DNA from 4 places in the Ensifer sp. B1-9 genome. Region 2 is predicted to be linked to each of the others. Evidence: riboswitches for the same ligand, from Rfam matches in the RefSeq annotation. Region 2 holds a riboswitch; each other region holds the start of a gene.
What was found. Region 2 has a riboswitch for cobalamin ahead of ACQ5BM_RS02605 (DUF1636 family protein). Riboswitches for the same ligand answer to the same signal wherever they lie in the genome.
Positions count from the first base shown of each region.

Region 1: it holds a riboswitch for cobalamin, as region 2 does, so the genes downstream of both, ACQ5BM_RS00125 (CbtB domain-containing protein) here and ACQ5BM_RS02605 (DUF1636 family protein) in region 2, are expected to answer to the same signal.
Region 3: it holds a riboswitch for cobalamin, as region 2 does, so the genes downstream of both, ACQ5BM_RS14000 (aromatic ring-hydroxylating oxygenase subunit alpha) here and ACQ5BM_RS02605 (DUF1636 family protein) in region 2, are expected to answer to the same signal.
Region 4: it holds a riboswitch for cobalamin, as region 2 does, so the genes downstream of both, bluB (5,6-dimethylbenzimidazole synthase) here and ACQ5BM_RS02605 (DUF1636 family protein) in region 2, are expected to answer to the same signal.

Region 1 is NZ_JBCHVG010000001.1:19,735-24,385, reverse strand. It holds gene ACQ5BM_RS00140 (DUF1772 domain-containing protein) at 1-135, opposite strand, end outside; gene ACQ5BM_RS00135 (NAD(P)H-binding protein) at 132-962, opposite strand; gene ACQ5BM_RS00130 (TetR family transcriptional regulator) at 1,061-1,753, shown strand; cobalamin riboswitch at 1,752-2,015, shown strand; gene ACQ5BM_RS00125 (CbtB domain-containing protein) at 2,058-2,234, shown strand; gene ACQ5BM_RS00120 (CbtA family protein) at 2,431-3,228, shown strand; gene ACQ5BM_RS00115 ((2Fe-2S)-binding protein) at 3,279-4,124, opposite strand; gene ACQ5BM_RS00110 (glucoamylase family protein) at 4,125-4,651, opposite strand, start outside.
Region 2 is NZ_JBCHVG010000001.1:517,267-521,917, reverse strand. It holds gene ACQ5BM_RS02615 (ABC transporter substrate-binding protein) at 1-894, opposite strand, end outside; gene ACQ5BM_RS02610 (ABC transporter ATP-binding protein) at 891-1,697, opposite strand; gene ACQ5BM_RS02605 (DUF1636 family protein) at 1,720-2,133, opposite strand; cobalamin riboswitch at 2,239-2,454, opposite strand; gene ACQ5BM_RS02600 (DUF1330 domain-containing protein) at 2,670-2,963, shown strand; gene aspT (aspartate-alanine antiporter) at 3,398-4,651, shown strand, end outside.
Region 3 is NZ_JBCHVG010000007.1:5,821-10,471, reverse strand. It holds gene ACQ5BM_RS14010 (L-threonylcarbamoyladenylate synthase) at 1-741, opposite strand, end outside; gene ACQ5BM_RS14005 (DUF6656 family protein) at 821-1,420, opposite strand; cobalamin riboswitch at 1,724-1,928, shown strand; gene ACQ5BM_RS14000 (aromatic ring-hydroxylating oxygenase subunit alpha) at 2,033-3,277, shown strand; gene ACQ5BM_RS13995 (2Fe-2S iron-sulfur cluster-binding protein) at 3,279-4,373, shown strand; gene ACQ5BM_RS13990 (glycoside hydrolase family 25 protein) at 4,379-4,651, opposite strand, start outside.
Region 4 is NZ_JBCHVG010000011.1:189,453-194,103, forward strand. It holds gene ACQ5BM_RS21495 (acyl-homoserine-lactone synthase) at 1-126, shown strand, start outside; gene ACQ5BM_RS21500 (DUF2865 domain-containing protein) at 281-1,360, shown strand; gene bluB (5,6-dimethylbenzimidazole synthase) at 1,317-2,060, opposite strand; cobalamin riboswitch at 2,107-2,318, opposite strand; gene ACQ5BM_RS21510 (SDR family oxidoreductase) at 2,423-3,235, opposite strand; gene ACQ5BM_RS21515 (phytanoyl-CoA dioxygenase family protein) at 3,324-4,517, opposite strand; gene ACQ5BM_RS21520 (LacI family DNA-binding transcriptional regulator) at 4,622-4,651, shown strand, end outside.

The DNA.
Region 1 (4,651 bases), 500 kb from region 2:
CGCGGCGATCCCCTGCTCCGGCGGCAGCCGCGACAGGGCCTGCATGATGCAGACCGAGAAGATGAAGAACAGGCCGGCCATCAGGCCGGAACCGATGGCGGCGACGAAGGCCAAAGCGGGAATCAGCGGGATCATGCGGCGATACTCCAGACACCGGTTGCTGCGGTTTCCCGGGCATAGACGGCGAAGTCGCGCGGCCGGCGCAGAAGCACGTGCTCGATATCGGACGTCAGGCTGGAATTGCGCCCGTCGAGCACGGACGAGAAGAGATAGCGGATGAGTTCGACATAGTCATCCGGCAGCCCCTCGGCTCGCATCTGCGCCACGAAATCCGCAAGCGGCACGGACCGGTAGCCGATGGGCCGCCCCGATGCCGCGGCGATCTCCGCGACGGCCTCGGCGAAGGTCAGCAGCCGCGGCCCTGTCAGTTCATAGATCTTGCCGACATGCGCGTCGTCGAGGAGCGCAAGCACGGCGACATCGGCGATGTCATCGGCGCTGACAAACGGTTCGGTGACCGCGTCCGGCGGCAGGTAGACCATGCCGCTGCGAACCGCATCCATCAGGAAGGCTTCGCTGAAATTCTCGAAGAACCAGCTCCCCCGAATGATCGTCCAGTCGGCGCCCGATGCCTGCAATTCGCGTTCGGCCGCCTGCGCCGCGTCCTCGCCGCGCCCCGAAAGCAGCACGAGGCGCTTGATGCCGGAACGGACCGCAAGCGCGGAAAAGCGGCGGATCGCCTCGACCGCGCCGGGCACGGCGAGATCCGGCTGATAGCTGACATAGATGCGCTCGACATTCTCGAGCGCCGGCGCCCAGGTCGTCTCGTCGTTCCAGTCGAAGGACGGCGTGGCCGAGCGCGCGCCGATGCGCACCGTGACACCCTTGGCGCGCAGCCGCTCCGCAATGCGGCGCCCCGTCTTGCCCGTACCACCCAGCACCAACGTAACCTTGCCAGACATGATCTTTCCTCCCGATTAAAAACATGAGCAACTCTCACATTTGCAAATGTGATAAATCCTCGTATTTTGGGAGTCAAGACAAAATGTGAGGATTATTCATGATTGAGCCGACAGGCACCCTGCCGATTGCAGGCGACGACGACACTGCGCTGCGCCGCACGCCCAGCCAGAAGCGCAGCCGGGAGCGCGTCGAGCACATCCTCACCTGCGCCTCCGTGCTCATCGCCGAGAAGGGCAGCGATGCCATGCGCATGAGCGAAGTGGCGGAAAAGGCAGGGATTTCGATCGGATCGCTGTACCAGTATTTCCCGGACAAGGCTGCGATCGTGCGCACGCTCGCCGAGCGCTACAACGCCTATTCCCGCGAATGCATCGAGGGCGAATTCGCCAAGGTGACGTCGATGGCAGAACTGCGCGACGCCTTCGGCGCGCTCTTCGATACCTATTACGACATGTTCCTCGCCGAACCGGTGATGCGCGACATCTGGTCGGCGATGCAGGCCGACAAGACGCTGAGGCAGATCGAACTGGAAGAAAGCCGCATGACCGGCCGTCTGCTCGCCGATGTCCTTGCCCGGCTCCAGCCGCAACGCCCACGCGCGGCGATCGACGAGGCCGCGTTCCTGATCATGTATCTCGGCGAATGCACGATGCGGCTCGCCATCTCGGTCGACCGCGCCGAGGGCAACCGCATCGTCGAGGCCTACAAGCAGATGATCCTTCGCGATTTTGTCGCTGATGAAGCGGCCGGCGGCGCAGGCTCAATTGACAACGCCATGACACACTCATAATCATCAGGGATCGATTGGTTCCCGAGACGCGAACGTGTGTCGGGAGTAAACGGGAACGTGACGGATGGACCCAAGCTGGGCATTCAAATCACGGCCGACCCCGCGACTGTAGAGCGACGTCGATCTTGCCGTTCCGGAGCGATCCGGGAGAAGCCACTGGAAGAGACCCCGAGAGGGTGGTCGGACTGGGAAGGCGAGGCAGATCCCGGGCATTACGCCCAGCGCCGTGAGCCAGGAAACCTGCCACTCGATACGGGCATAGGGCCCACACCGGGAATTTCCCGATGCCATCACGGAGGTTGTCATGGCTACGTCTACTATTTCGAGCACCCCGCTCTCCCTCAGCGATCGTCTGACCGCTGGCGTCATCGCACTTCTCATCGGCGCATTCCTCGTCTTCGGCGCCGGCCTTGCCAATTCGGCCGTGCTGCACGACACCGCACACGACACCCGCCATTCCTACGGCTTCCCCTGCCACTAAACGATGTCTCGGAACGTAGCTCACGTTCCGCATCGACGTGTCTGCGGACCTGAACGCATCCGGCCTGTGCCGGATGTCGGTGTTTGTGCATACCGGTTCGTCCGGCACACCAGGTTCATCCGCACGGCAGAAAGAACGAAAGGCTTGCAAACCACGCCAGAGTGCGTGGCTTTTGTCGCTATCGAGGGAATTCGACATGATTGTCAGAACGCTTCTGGCCGCGATCGTGGCTGGACTGATTGCCGGCGTCTTCATGACCGGCGCCCAGGAACTCAGGGTTACGCCGCTGATCCTGCATGCGGAACAATTCGAAGGCGAGGCTCCGGCGACCACCGAGCAGCCCGCCGGCCAGCCGGGGGCGGCGCAGCCGGCCGCAGAAGGGCACGATCAGCATTCGTCGCTGAAGGCGGTCTCGCCGCTCGGCGCCGTGCTCGATGCGCTGTCGCCGATCACGCCGGCCTATGCCCATGAGGGCGAACACGAGGAAGGCGGCATCATGTTCGGCCTCAGCCGCTTCTCGGGCACGCTGATGGCGAACCTCGTCACCGGCTCCGGCTTCGGCCTGCTGCTGGCCGGCGTCAGCCTGGTGATCGGCTATCCGATCACGCTGAGGAACGGTGCGCTCTGGGGCGCCTGCGGCTGGCTCGCGGTGCACATGTTGCCGGCGATCGGCCTGCCGCCGGAATTGCCGGGCTTCCCGGCCGCCGAACTCGGCGATCGCCAGACCTGGTGGCTGGCAACCGTCGCCCTCTCAGCCGTCGGCCTCTATCTCGTCGTCCTGCGCGAGGAGATCGTCGCAAAGGTCGTCGGCCTCGCGCTGATCGCCGCGCCGCATGTCTACGGCGCACCGCAACCGCTCGACATTTCCAGCAACGTCCCGGCCGTGCTCGGCGCCGAATTTGCCGTCGCCGCCCTCGCCACCACGCTTGCCTTCTGGATCGTGCTCGGCGTCGTTTCCGGCTTCATCAACGAGCGTTTCGCCAGGGCGAACTGATCCGGCCGATCCCATGCTCCATGGGAACCTGAACAAGCAGGCGGCGGGGTTCAGCCCCCGCCGTTTTGCATGAGATGCGCTGCCAGCCTTTCGCGACGATCGTTCGGCTCGAGCAGCACGCAGGTGTCGCAGAAGCTGCCGCCTTCCGTTCGGAAATAGAGGCAGCAACCGCAGCGTATCCTGTACTGGCGCGACAGCCGCTTGCTGCTTGCCGGATCGATTGCCGAGATCTCCTCGTAGCAGAGTTCTTCCGAGAACAGCGGCGACCCGGGCCTTTTGACGATGGCCAGCGCCTCGGCCATGCAGCGCGCCTCGTCGCCGATCGCGCGCCCGATCTCCAGAAAGGCACCGGCAAGCGAATCTGCCGCCAGCCGCCACTGCGCTCCGGAGGAAAGCCCCGTCCGCCGTTTCAAGACTGCGACGACCGGCGCCAGATGGGCCGTGAAGCCGCGCTCGAAAGTGCTGCCGCCTTCGCTCGCCTGCGGCACCGCGGTCAGCCGACCAAGATGGAAACGATAGCGCTTGCCGGCAATCTCCCGCCCCTCGTGCAGCCGAGCCCAGTCCTCGAAGCGAATGCCGGCGATTTCTGCGTGACGCCCCGCCCCGAGATAGAACGCGCCGAGAACCACACTCAGTTGCCGGCTATAAAAGGCGATGAGATGCGCCGCCCGGATCCGGTCCGTCATGCCGATTGCGAAAAAGTCCTGATAGGCAAGGCTCTGCTCTACCCCTGCCCCGCCCATGGCCCAGAAGGCGCCCGGCGTGCTGAAGGCGCTTTCGCCCACCTCGAGCGAAACGCCGGCGTCAGGAAACTGCGCGCGCAACCGCTCGACCGCCGCCAGCACCAGCGGCGGATATTTCCCTGCAGTTTCTGCTGTCTGCCGGCGCTCGCCCATTCATGCCGTCTCCGTCGCCAGCCAACCACCCTCAAATCCCGCGCGTTCGAGACCGCGCCGGATCGCCGGCAGGCTGCGTGTCAGCTTCCAGACGAAGCCGCTCCGCCAATTCTCGATCATCATCACGACGAGCCCCTGGTCAAGGCCGACGACGCGATCGTCGATCCAGCCTTCCGGTCCATCGCCGGGAAGGCTCGGATTGAAGCCGCCCGGCAGGCGCCCCTCTTTCAGCAGTCCGGGATAGCTGGCTGCGATATGGCTGAGTGCCGCGCGTGACGAGTCCGGATCGAACGGCAGGCAGGCGGGCGCTGCCCAGGGCACGAGCGTGCCGTCATCCAGTCCGAACGGCGCGCCCCGGTTGGCGTAGCCGAAAAGCCGCTGCCAGCGTCCGTCCGCAAGGCGCAGCCGGCCGCGCGGCGCGTGACAGGCACTGAGCCCCCAGAGCTGTTCGCCATAGCCGGCGAAGCGGCCCGAATTCCGGCGCGCATGGTCGCGCTGCAACGCAATGGCGCGCCGGGCGTTCTCGA
Region 2 (4,651 bases):
CCCCGGCGTCGCCTCGACGTAATCGAGCACCACGAAGCGGTCGTTCCGGACCGCATCGACATTGGCAAAGGCCGGATTGTTCTTCATGAAGGCGATCTTGTCCTCGGCCTTCACCTCGCCGTAGTTGACGATCACTACGACCTCCGGATTGCGATCGATCACCGGCTCCCAGGAGACTTCCACCCAGCTCTTGTCGACATCGTCCATGATGTTGGCGCCGCCGGCGGCCTCGATCATCGCCGTCGGGATGCCGAAACGACCCGAGGTGAACGGCTTTTCCTCGCCGGAATCATAGACGAAGACGCGGGTCGGCTTGTCGCGGCCGGTATTGGCCCCGGCGATCTCGGCGAGCTGGCTGCGATAACCCGCGACCAGCGCTTCGGCCCGATCCTCGACGCCGAAGATGCGGCCGAGATTGAGCAGATCGACGAACATGTCGTCCATCGAAGGCTTTTCCCTGGCCATGAAATGGACGCAGGACTCGGTGAGTTCGTAGACATTGATCTTGAAGGGGGCCAGCGTCTCGGGCGTCACCTCGCCGCCGACCTTCATGCCGTAGTTCCAGCCGGCGAAGAAGAAATCGGCGTCGGCATCGAGGAGCACTTCCTTGGTCGGATATTTCTCCGAGAGCTCCGGCAGTTCCTTCACCCCCTCGCGCAGCTTTTCATCCAGCGTCTTCCAGCCGGAAACGCCGGTGTAGCCGACCATGCGGTCCTGCAGTTTCAAGGCCAGCATCATCTCGACCAGATTGACGTCGTTGGCGATCGCCCGTTTCGGCGCGGCATCGAAGGTGACCTCGCGGTTGCAGCTCTTGACCGTGACCGGATAGGCGAGCGCCGGCGCCGCCGTAGCAAGCACGAGAAGCAGGGCGGAGGAGGCAATATTGATCTTCATGAAATGGATCCCTGTCGAGGAAGTGAAAAGGAAAAGCGCGCACTGCCGGCAGCGGCAGTGCCGTGGGCGGTGGCGGTGACGCCGAAGGCGGTGGAGAGCGCCCGCGGGCTCAGCACTTCCTCGGGCGTTCCAAAGGCGGTCAGGCGCCCCGCCGTCACGATCGCCACGTCGGTCGCGAATTCGGCGGCGAGATTGATGTCGTGCAGCGTCGACACGATCGTCAGCTTCAGCGTCTGCAGCAGCTCGAGGATTTCAAGCTGGTGGCGGATGTCGAGGTGGTTGGTCGGCTCATCCAGGATGATGATGCGCGGCTCCTGGGCAAGCGCCCGGGCGATCAGCACCCGCTGCTTTTCGCCGCCCGAGAGCGTCGAGAACTGGCGGCCGGCGAGATGGGCGAGATCGAGATGGGAGAGCGCGTGCTGCACGCGCTCGCGGTCCGTGTCCGTCCAGCCGTTGAGCCCTTCCCGCCGCGGGATACGCCCCATCATCACCACGTCGCGCACGCTGAACGGAAAATCGCCGGGCATTTCCTGCAGCACGACGGCGATCGTCTTTGCCGCTTCGCGCGCCGAGATCGACCAGAGGTCGACGCCGTCGATTTTGATACGGCCCGCATTCGGCTGAACCGCCCGGTAAAGGCAGCGCAGGAGCGAGGTCTTGCCCGCCCCGTTCGGCCCGAGGATCGCAAGCCGGCTGCCCGCCTTGATCGCGAAGTCCATGCCGTCGACCAGCTTCAGCCCCGGGCGCGGCCCCCAGCAAAGCCCCTCGACGCGAAGTGCTGCTCCTGTCGCGGTGCAGGTCATGGTCTCATCCCTCCCCGCGCCGTCATTGGAAGTGGCCCGCAACGTCTTCGGAGACGAGCATCGCCGCCGGGATGCGGGCAAGCGTCTTGCCTTCAAGCCCGCGCGGCCGGTCAGCGGCACGCGCCATGCCGTCGCCGCGCTCGGCATGGGCGGCGGCAAAGCGGACGAGATCGTCGATATCCTCCTCCGGCGTAATGCCGCCAAAGAGATAGGTCGCCTTGCCCGTCGCCTGGAAGGCGATGGTGCAGGGTCGCGTGCAGGCCGCCATGCAGACCGTGCCGGCGATCGAGAAATCGCGATCGAGCGGCTCGCCGAGCGCGGCAATGCTGCGGTTGAGACGCTTTATGAGCTCGGCGCCGGGCATGCACGGGCCACCGGTAAAGCGGCAATCGGTGGAGACCGTTATCTTGTGCTGTCGGGAAGTCGTCTCGGCCATGTTCTCTCTCCGTGGGACTGACGGCAAGAGATGGCGAAACGGCAGGACGACGGATGACCGTCGCTTGGAAGCCAGTTCTTTTCCATCGGAACACCCCGTCCGTTGTGGTTGATCGGTTCGATGGCAGGTCTCCTGGCTCGCGGGTCGCGGCGCATCCACGTCTTCCCGGCTTGTCGCCAGTGACATGGTGTGAATGCGCTTTCCGCTCACAGTTGCGGGGGCAGCCACGGTTTCGGTCCCGTCAGGGTCGTCCGTTCCGTGTTCCCTTTTCAGCCGCTTCCGCATTTCCGCGGATGCAGCACCATCAACGCCTTCCTCGCATGAATCGCTGGATGAAACAACTGCTGGGGGCATGGGCTCCGGATCTATCAACATGCGGCGTTTCGTCATGCGGGACTGTTATAAAATAACATTACAAAGATCAATGCGAAAATTGGCGGTCAGCCCTTCAACTGCTTTCTGCGGGGCAAGGACATCGCTGGCGGGGACGAATGGCGTATCCTTGATCTTTGGCTTGCGCGGAAAGGAGCTCTGCCATGGCGGCCTATTTGATCGCGGATGTCGAAATCACGGATGCCGCAGCGTTTGAACAATACATCCAGGAAGTGCCGGCGACGGAGGCGCGCTATGGTGGCCGCTATCTCGGCCGCGGCGGCGCGACCCAGGTGCTCGAGGGCGACTGGGAGCCGCACCGGCTCGTCATCGTCGAGTTCCCGGACATGCAGGCCTTGCTCTCCTGGTACCAATCGCCGGACTATCAGCGCCTGAAGACGATCCGCGAGCGCTGTGCCAGGACACGGATCATGACGCTGGAAGGTGTCGCCACCTGAAGCGGAGCGCAAGACTGCCGCAAATGCCAGCCTTTACCGTCACGTCGAGCCTTGCGGCGCACGAATGAAGCCGCTGCCGGGGCATGTGCTCCGGATCCATCGACATGGGCCGTTCGCGTGTTTTCCGTCATGAGCTGACGTGACGGAGTGCAACATCAGAGTTGAATAGCCGGCGAAATTTGCCGCGACGCGACGCGCCCGCGGATCGGAGCAGAAGCGCGGCCGCGCCCCCGCTTCGCCCCGCACTGCGCCCGAAATCCCCGAAGTTTAACGTACGTTACGTCCACGTAACCCTATGGCCGTTGAGAAAACCGGCAGCCGAAGCGACAATTCGCGAGGCTGGGATCGGGCATCGACAAGGCACCGAAAATCAACCTAGCCGCGCAAGTCCCGAAATGAAGTGATGGCAACTCAACTTTCTACAGGGGATGGCAGTGAACCCAATTGACTTCTTCGTCGAGACGCTTCGGACCTATCCTCCCGTTGCCGTCTTCCTCGCCCTCGGCATCGGTTTCCTGGTCGGCCCCATCAAGGTCGCGGGCTTCAATCTCGGAAACGTCACCGCTACGCTTCTCGCGGGCGTTCTTATCGGGCAGCTCGGCATCCAGGTTTCCGGTGACCTGAAATCCACCTTGTTCCTGATCTTTCTGTTCGCCGTCGGTTACGGTGTCGGCCCGCAATTCGTGCGGGGCTTGAGCACCGACGGTCCGAAGCAGATCGCCTTTGCGCTTTCGGTCCTGGTGCTCTGCCTGATCGTTCCCTATCTCTGCGCGCTGATTGCCGGGCTGCCGCTCGGCTACGGCGCCGGCATGTATGCCGGGTCGCAGACGATCTCGGCCGCGATCGGCGTTGCAACCGACCAGATCAATTCGCTCGGGCTCACGCCGGAGCAGGCCAAGACCTTTGCCGACCAGATCCCGATCGCCTATGCAGTGACCTATATCTGGGGCACGATCGGCTCCGCGATCATCCTCGCCCAGCTCGGGCCCAGGCTTCTCGGCATCGATCTTCCGGCGGCTTGCAAGGAATATGAGGCAAAGCTCGGCGGCGGCTCCGAAAACAGCGAGCCGGGCATCACCCGCGCCTATCACGATTTCGGGCTCCGGGCCTATCGCATCGATCAGCAAAGCGGCCTCACCGGAACGCCGGTCAGGAACCTGCTTCCCGGCATCCGCGTCTATGTCGAGCGCTTGCGCCGCGGCAACGAGATCATCGAGGCGGACGGTAACACCGTGTTGCAGCCGGGCGACGTCGTCGCCTTCTCCGGCCGGAGAGCCCTGCTTGTCGAGAACCTGGATTCCAAGCTGACGGAAGTCGAGGACAAGGAACTCCTCAACGCCGAAGCCGAGGTCGTCGACGTCTACGTGACCAACAAGGCGCTCGCCGGCAAGACGCTGGCCGACGTCAGCACCGAGGACTGGGCGCGCGGCGTCTATGCCCGCAAGATCGTGCGCTCGCTGGTCGAGATCCCGGTCCTGCCGGGCACCACCGTCGAACGGGGCGATATCGTCACCATCGGCGGCGCCAGGCGGCATGTCGAAGCGGCGATCAAGGCGCTCGGCTTTGCCGACCGTCCGGTTGAAACCACCGACATCGCTTTCCTTGGCTGGGGCCTCTTCATCGGCGCGATGGTTGGTGCGCTGACACTGACGATCGGCGGCATCCCGATCGGCCTTTCGACGTCCGGC
Region 3 (4,651 bases), on a different contig from region 2:
ACCGCTGCGCACATCGGTGGCATCAAGCCTCACGGCAGCGCCCGGCGCGTAATGGGAGGCCAGCATGCCCGGCGCCTCGATCGTTGCGCCCGCCGTTTCCGGTCGGATCACCGGACGATCGAGCAGGCGCTCGATCTCGGCGGCAGCGAGACCGCCCGGGCGCAGCAGCCGGATCTCGTCGCCGTCGACCTTGATGATCGTGGACTCCAAGCCGATTTCGGCCGGGCCGGCATCGAGGATCAGCTTCAGTTTCTCGCCGAGATCGGCGTCGACATGGGCCGCACTGGTCGGGCTGATCTTGCCGGAGGTATTGGCGCTGGGCGCGGCGAGCGGTCGCCCGAACCGTGCGATCACCCGGCGCGAGAAGCCGTCGGGCATGCGGATGCCAAGCGTGTCGAGGCCGGCCGAGGCAAGCGCATGCACTGTGCTCTCAGGCCGCTGTGGCAGGATCAATGTCAGGGGGCCTGGCCAGAATGCTTCCGCCAGGCGTCGGGACACGGGGTCGAAGCGCACATGAGCCTCGGCCATGGCCATGTCGGAAACATGCGAGATCAGTGGATTGAAACGCGGTCGGCCCTTCATCTCGTAGATGCGGCTGATCGCATCGGGATTGGTGGCGTCGGCGGCAAGGCCATAGACGGTTTCGGTGGGAATGGCGACCGGCTCGCCTTCGGCAAGAACGGCGCAGGCGCGTTCGATTGCGCGGTACGGTTCAATGCCCGTGTCGATGATCTCTGCCATGCCGTTTCCTTTCCGACGCTTCCTTAGCGGACGTGCCGGGAAAACAGAACGATTTTCTTTGCGGGAAACGGTTACTGGCTCAGAGGCTGCGGATGATACGGCGCAGCGCGTCGTCCCGGGCACCCAGCATCAGCACGTTCTTGAGAGCAACCTTGGGGTCGTCGGTGCGAAAGAGCAGCCCGTTGTCGCGGACGTTGCGGTTGATGACCATCTGTCCGTCTTCGGCGTTCGGCTCGATCGCGACGGCAAAATACATGCGGGAATAGCCGCTCTGGATGCGGTCGAAGAAATGGGTCTCGTCACCAAGGTCGCTGAAGAAATTGGCGAAATAGAACGACCAGGTGATGTCCTTGGAAGGCGTGACCGCTGTCCGCGCCGCTGTCACATGGCAATAGCCGAGATGCGGCTTGCCGACGAGCGTGCGGTGGAAGATCAGCTTCGGGAACTGGATCGAGGCGTGAAAGCCGTTGATCCGCTTGTGCGTCGTGTCGCCGGCGGTCGCGAGCTTCTTGGCGGTTCTGTCCGCGACTTCCTCATAACTCAGATACCGTCGTTCGCCCGGCGCCCATTGCCGGCGATTGATCCTGCCGGTGCGCAGGAACTCGCTGTGAACCGCCGTCTTCGGCACGACGGCCGGCGGCTTCTCGGCCGCTGCGTCGTAATATCTGAATTTTGCCATGCGCCATCTGCCTGCCGGACATCTTCGTCCGCCGGCAAGCCTAGTGCCTTATGGTTAATGAAGGATTTCCTTTCGTTGGCGGAAGATGCGCCGGCACTTTCATAAAAATGTCGCAAACGGGCGAAGTCTTCCCGTGCCTGCGCCATATCGGCCGCGAAAAGTGGCATATGCCCAATATTTGATCTATCTATCTGTTTATAAATAGAAAAATTTTCGACTCCGGTTCAGAAGGATGGTTTCCACTGTGTCGTCATTCTGGAATTGGATGTCGCTATCCGGCGTCTGCCAGGGTGCCTTCCGCGCTTACATATCCTTGCTCAAGGTGTCGTCTTCCAAAAGGAAGGCGGAGAATTGGGAAGCCGGTCAAATCCCGGCGCTGCCCCCGCAACGGTGGTGGAGCGAAAGCCTCGGCAAAAAGCCACTGGACCGTTCCGTCCGGGAAGGCGCCGGGCTGGTCCGCAAAGGACGGCTCCTGAGCCCGGAAACCAGCCTTGACGGACATAACCGTAACGGGTTGCGGCGGGCAGCCGGATCGGAGCCTGAAACGCATGGGTGCACGCCCGTGCGGGTTCCTGTCCTGCCTCTCCGAAACATGGCGCATGAGGACAGGACATGGATACCAAGACCGATATGCTTCGCAAGCTGAAGGGCCGGCGTGACGGCTACAGCCTCGATCGGGCCTTCTACATCGATCCCGACTATTACCGGCAGGATCTGGAAAACATCTGGTACAAGGACTGGCTGTTCATCGGCCATGACTGCGAGATCCCGCGGGCCGGCAACTATTTCACCGTCCAGGTCGGCGATTTTCCCGTCGTCGTCACCCGTGATCGGCAGGGTACGATCCGCGCGCTCCACAATTCCTGCCGGCACCGCGGTTCCCGCGTCTGCACGCAGCACAAGGGGTCCTCGGCGAAGCTTGTCTGTCCCTACCATCAATGGACTTACGAACTCGATGGCTCGCTGCTCTTCGCGCGCCAGATGGGCGAGGACTTCGACAAGGCGGCCCACAGCCTGAAACCGATCCACTGCGAGACGGTCGGCGGCTACATCTTCATCAACCTGTCGGAGACACCGGCGAATTTCGCGGCCTTCCGTGAACTGGTCACCCCCTATCTCGCTCCGCACCGGCTTGGGGAGACCAAGGTTGCCTTCGAAAGCACCATCATCGAGAAGGGCAACTGGAAGCTCGTCTGGGAAAACAACCGCGAGTGCTACCATTGCGCCGCCAATCACCCCGAACTCTGCCGCACCTATCCGGAAGCGCCGACCGCGACCGGGGTGCAGGGCGCCAAGGACGATCCGGTGATTGCCGCCCATTGGGCGAAATGCGAGGCAGGGGGCCTGCCGAGCGAGTTCCGGATGTCGCCGACCGGCCAGTTCCGCGCCGCGCGCATGCCGCTGGTCGATGATGCCGAAAGCTATACCATGTCGGGTGCGCCAGCAGTCAAAAGGGCGCTGTCGGCCGATGTCCGGCAGAAGCAGATCGGCACGCTCCTGATGTTCCATTACCCGACCACCTGGAACCATGTGCTTTCCGATCACGCCATCACCTTCCGCGTGCTGCCGCTCGGGCCGGAGCTCACGCAAGTGACGACGAAGTGGCTGGTCAACAAGGATGCGGTCGAAGGCGTCGACTATACACTCGATGACCTGACCCATGTCTGGACCGAGACCAACGACCAGGATCGCCAGATCGTCGAGGAAAACGCCTTCGGCATCCGCTCGCCGGCCTATGAATCCGGCCCCTATTCGCCGGAGCATGAAGGCGGCGTGATGCAGTTCGTCGAGTGGTACTGCAAGTTCATGGAGCAGCGCCTCGAGGGCGATGCGGCTCCGTTGTCGAAGGTCGCCTGACATGCAGATGGCACCCTCCTTCCACCATTTCGACGAACTGCATGTCTGGATCGACCGGCAGCAGATGCTCGAATGCACGTCGGCGGTCGTCGAGACCGCCGACGTCATGACCTTCACCTTCCGCGCGGGGAAGCCAGCCTGGTTTCGTTACCTGCCCGGCCAGTTCGTGACGCTCGAACTGCCGGTCGCGGACGAACCGGTCATGCGCACCTATACCCTGTCGTCGACGCCATCGCGGCCGCTCTCGATCGCGGTCACGGTGAAGGCACAGGCCGACAGCATCGGCACCCGCTGGATGTTCGACCATCTCAAGCCCGGCATGAAGCTGAGGGCCTTCGGGCCGCTCGGCGATTTCAGCTTCGTCCGCCATCCGGGCGACAAGTACCTGTTCATCTCGGCCGGCTCCGGCATCACTCCGATGATGTCGATGACCCGCTGGATGGCGGATTGCGTGCCGGAGACGGACGTCACCTTCATCTCCTGCGCCCGTCGGCCGGAGGATCTTTTGTTCCGCTCGGAGCTCGAGGTCCTGGCAACGCAGATGTCCGGGCTGAACCTCGGCTTCATCGTCGAGGGACATGAGGCGCGCCACGGTTGGCATGGCCTGCGTGGCCGCATCGACGGTGCCAAGTTGCCGTTGCTCGCTCCCGACTTCCTGGAACGTACGGTGTTCTGCTGCGGGCCGGAACCCTTCATGCGCGGTGTGCGCGAGATGCTGAAGGCAGCCAGCTTCGACATGAGCCGCTATCACGAGGAGAGCTTCCAGCCGGCGGCCGCGCCTGCTGCGGAAGAAATCGCCGTGCGCGCTGGTATCGGCGATGACGGCGAGGGCCAGGTGGCCAAGGTTGCCTTCACCATGAGCGGCAAGGAAGTGGTGGCAAAGCCCGGCCAGACGATCCTGCAGACGGCCCGCGCCAACGGTGTGCGGATCGGTGCTGCCTGCGAGGGCGGCATCTGCGGCACCTGCCGTGTGATGAAGGTCGCAGGCGAGGTCGAGATGAGCCACAATGGCGGCATTCTCGATGACGAGATCGACGAGGGCTACATCCTCGCCTGCTGCTCGCGGCCGCTGGGAGATGTCCAGATCGAAGCCTGAAGGGGCTAGGGCGTGCTACAGGGCGGTGGCTGGGCGGTGGCGAGCCCTGGGCTGCCGGCCGATGGCTTGGGGCATCCGCCCTGCGCGGCGTCATCGGCCGCGACTGCCACCTGCAGGGCGCGCTCGTGGCGGGCGAAATCGATCGACCCGGTCACCAGCATGTCGACGCTGCTGCCGGCGCTGCTCGTGGCGCCGGCACGGCTGACGAGCAGCGGCTCGCCAAGCGTTGCGGCCGCCCGTGCGACCGCGTGCACTCCGGTCCCTTGCGCAGCTTGCGC
Region 4 (4,651 bases), on a different contig from region 2:
GTTTTCGCCGTTGCCGTCGCCTGGGAAGTGACCGAGAACCTGCTTCAGCGCATGAAGGCCGTTGCTGCCATCGAAGGCACCGTTCTGGAACGCCCGATGTCGCTGGAAACCGCCCGCGCCGCCTGACCGCTTCGGTCGGCCGGACCCGTTAACGCAAACCGCCGCTTGTCGTTGCACGATCATCGACAAGCTCTATGATGGAGGTGAAACAGGAATTGCCGCCAGCAGCCGCCCATACCAGAAGGTTGGCATCGTGTGGCAGTAGGAAGAGACTTCGCCCGTGTTCCCGCGCTTGAAACACGTCGCTGCGGCGCTTGTGCCGTTGGCTCTGGTCGGTGCCGATCCTTCGCTGGCATCGACCGTGTGCGACCGGCTGAACACCCGGCTTGCGCAAATGTCCGACATCGTCGCCAGCAATGCCGACGCCCGCGACTATGCCAGCGCCATCTCACGCCAGAACATCGAGTTGCGCCGGGCGAAGAACGATCGCCGGCGCGCGGGCTGCGGTGGCGGCAGCGTCGCCACCTTCGACGGCGGAGACCCCGACACCTGCAGCGAGCTCGACAGCCTCATCGCCGAGATGGAAGACAACCTGCGCATGCTGAAATCGGAGCGTGAGCAGATCGTCGCCGGCGGCAGCGAAGACACCCGTCGCCGTATCGTCGCCGCGCTCGAGATCAACGGCTGCTACAGCGACCGCGACTATTTTGCGAGCGTCGAACCCGAAGAGCCGGAGACGCACCGCAACATCATCGCCGATCTGCCGCCTGACGACGCCTACGGGCCGATGCTTGGGCATGGCGAAGACGGCTATGCGCCGCAGGACGGCTACTATCGCGGGACGTTGCGGACCATGTGCGTGCGCACCTGCGACGGCGCCTTCTTCCCGATCTCTTCGGATGCGACGCCCGCCGACTTCCCGCGTGACGAACAGGCCTGCCGGGCGCGCTGCCCTGGCGCCGAGACGGAGCTCTACTTCCACGACCTCAACACGGAGGAGAGCGAACAGATGGTCTCGGCCGTGACCGGCCGGCCCTATACCGAAATGCCCAATGCCTTCGCCTATCGCACCCGCGGCATCAGCAAACCCGGCATGTGCGGCTGCCAGATACCGCAGACGGCCGCGACCTCGCCGAAAGCGACCGGTACGATGACCGGCGATGACCAGTCGTCAATCGTGGTGATCGAAACCAAGAAACCGGCAGATGCAACGACCGCTAAGGCGCCGCCCGAGGAGCGCCCCTACGACCCATCCAAGAACAAGGTGCGCGTCGTCGGCCCGACCTTCCTGCCCAACGAAGAAACCTCGATCGACCTCAAGCACCCAAAGGGACCGGCCTATCAACCGGTCCAGAATTGATGTCGGAACGATCCGTCGCTGCAGTTCCCCAGCCTTCCTCGAAGACCAGTTCTTCCAGCGGCAAGCGCTGGCGCCACCCTTTCACCGCCAGCTCGGGCTGCTGATAGAGGCGATCGACATAGCCGAGGCAGAGCCAGGCAACGATCTCGATATGATCGGGGATGCCGAGGATCGCCTTGACTTCCGTCTCGTGGAAGATGCTGACCCAGCCGACGCCGACCCCTTCGGCGCGCGCCGCCAGCCACAGGTTCTGCACGGCGCAAACCGTCGAATAGACATCCATCTGCGGATTGTGCGTGCGGCCGAGAACGACGGCGCCGCCGCGTGTGCGATCACAGGTGACGCAGATGCTGAGCGGCGCCTTGCGAATGCCTTCGAGCTTCAGTGATCGATACTTGGCCTGTTGTTCCTCCGCAAACATCCGCGCCGCCTCGTCATTGGCACGGCGAAAGGCCTGCCAGACGCGTTCGCGCGTTTCCGGCGCCCGCACCAGCACGAAGTTCCAGGGCTGCATGAAACCCACGGACGGCGCGCTGTGCGCCGCCGTCAGCAGCCGCTTCACCAGTTCGTCGGGCAAAGGCTTGTCCAGGAATTCATCGCGCACGTCGCGGCGTGTTTCGATGGCGCGGTAGACGGCCTCCCGCTCTTCCAGCGAAAAGGCACCGGCAGCCGCAAGGCCGCCCTTCGGTTCAGTCAGCATCGTTCGATCCCCAACAATGCGAAAACCTCCCGCCGTCCACGCGGGGTTCGGTCTATCTCGCCAGGCCGGTCTTCTGACTTCGGTTCAACCGGTCGCCCCACCTTCCCAGATCGCTTGAAGATCCAGTGGCAAAACCTTGAATCAATTCAAGGCACTTCGAGAGGCAACCGTCCCCGTCACAGCGTTGGGCACGTTCCAGAATGACACCGGATTCCCGATTCTCCCGCTCGCGCGGGCACCTGACGGCGCCATAAGGGCACAGCCGCCAGGGAAAGACAAGCACCCGTCAGGGCGGGTGAGGAAAAGTGCCGGCGGTTTTCCGCCCGCATCCCGCTCTACTTATAAGGATCGATCACCGTGATCTAAAGCGGCGCCACCGGATGCGGCGAACCGTCATAGCCGCCCCAGACCGACTGGTCGAAGCAGATCACCGATCCGGTCATCAGCCCGGATTCGGCCGAAGACAGATAGGCGCAGGCGCGCGCGACCTCCGCCGGATCGACGAGCCTGCCGAACGGTTGGCTGGCGGCCGCCTTTTCGAGCCAGTCTGCGGCGGCGCCGTGAAACTCGCGCTGGATGCGATCTTCGCCTTCGGATGCCATCCAGCCGATATTCAGGCCGTTGACGCGGATGCGGTTGCGTAACAGCGCGTAGGCCGTGTTCTTGGTCAGCGTTTCGAGGGCCCCTTTCGATGCGCAATAGGCCGCGATGACGGGCTGCCCGGCCATCGCCGACATGGAACCGATATTGACGATCGTGCCTTCGGTCCGCTCGCGCCGCATCACCTTCACCGTCTCCTGCATCAGGAAGAACGGCGCCCGTACATTGATGGCGAACATCCGGTCGAAGAGCTCCGGTGTCGTGTCGAGGATCGTGCCGCGATCGGTAATGGCCGCAGCATTGACCAGCGCATCGACCCGGCCGAACTCCGCATCGCAGGCGGCAACGACCTTCCGCGCGAGCTCCACCTTTTCAAGATCGGCCTCGACATAGACCACCTTCGCGCCGCTGGCCTTGCCGATTTCCTCCGCCTTCGCGCGCCCCTTGGCGGCATTGCGCCCGCAAATGACGATGCCGGCTGCACCGCGTTCGGCGAAAAGGCCGGCAATCGCTGCGCCCAGTCCTTGCGTGCCACCGGTGACGATGGCGATCTTGCCTTGCATTTGTCCGTTCATCGAATTCTCCCTCGGGAATGATCGCGTGAAACAGGTACGGCTCCCGAGCGCAACGCATCGGGAGCCCGTCAAATGTGAGATTGAACCGTCAGCTCAGCTTGCGCCGTGCCTGTGCATCGAGTGCCGCTTGAAAGTCCTGCTCGCTCGTTCCCGCAGCCAGTGCCTCGCGCATCAACTGCGCCTGCGTCTTCGGTGCCAGGCCGCCGAGCGGCGGATCCCGATCGAGATTGGTCGGAAACGAATAGCCCTCGGCGCAGGATGCGATGACGTTGGCGGCTTCCGCCTCGGTCAGCTTGCCCTTCGCCAGCAATGTCTTCAAGGCCGGGTAGAGCGTCGCGCTCATCGTCAGCCGGTCGACCGTCTCCATCGCCCGACCGAAAGCCGAGGACACCTGCAGGAGATTGGCGACGCGGCGGATATCGGCGGAGCGATTGTTGCCGGCGGCATGGAAGAGCGCAGGGTTGAAGAAGACGACATCGCCCTTTTCGAGCGGAAGCTGCACGTGGTGCTCGTCGAAATAGGCGCGGAACTCCGGCCGGTTGAGCGCCAGATAGCCCGGCACGTAGGTCTGGCTATAGGGCAGGAACAGCGTCGGCCCGCTTTCGAGCGGCATGTCGCAATGGGCGACCGCGCCTTGCAGCGTCAGCACCGGCGAAAGCTTGTGCACATGAACCGGATATCGCTCGATCACCGCGGAGGTCTGGAAGCCGAGATGGTAGTCCCGGTGTGCCGATTGCGCCGCGCCGCCCGGATTGACGCGGTTCACCTGCGCCGTCATCTGATAGTTCGGCCCGAGCCAGGCTTCGCTGACGAGCGCAATGATCGCATTGGCATAGTAGGCCGCAAAATTCTCGGGCGCCTTCAGGCAGTGTTTTTCCAACGAATTCCAGATGCGATCGTTGGCGCCGGGCTTGGCGAAGTGATCACCGCCGCCGCTGTTGCTGCGATGCTGCTCCTCGATGATCCCGTCGAAGACGGCGCTCGCGACGTCGATTGCGGCCGTATCGGCGAAGGCGCGCTTGAAGACCGCCACACCCGGGCCGGCTGCCAGCGCTTCGCAGATTTCGGCAAGCACCGCCCGCCGCGTTTCGGCATTGCCGCAGGCGGCAATCAGGTCGGCGCTGTTGTAGACGAGCACGTTCTTGTCGCAGCCTGAAGCATAGGGATAGTCGGCCAGGTTGGTGCGCCGTTCGACTTCCGCCCGGAACGCCTCGATATCGCAGGCCTCCTCAGTGAGCCAGACACGCTCCACCCGCTGCCTCGCACCGTTGTCGGTCTTCATCCCGTTTCCTCCCCTGGAACATCTTGATGAGCACGACTATAGGCGGCCACAAAACATGATATAGGGCAAGAATCCATCAAAAATCCATCAGGAGAGTTGGCGCGATGGCCCATCCGTTTCTGGTCAAGGACATT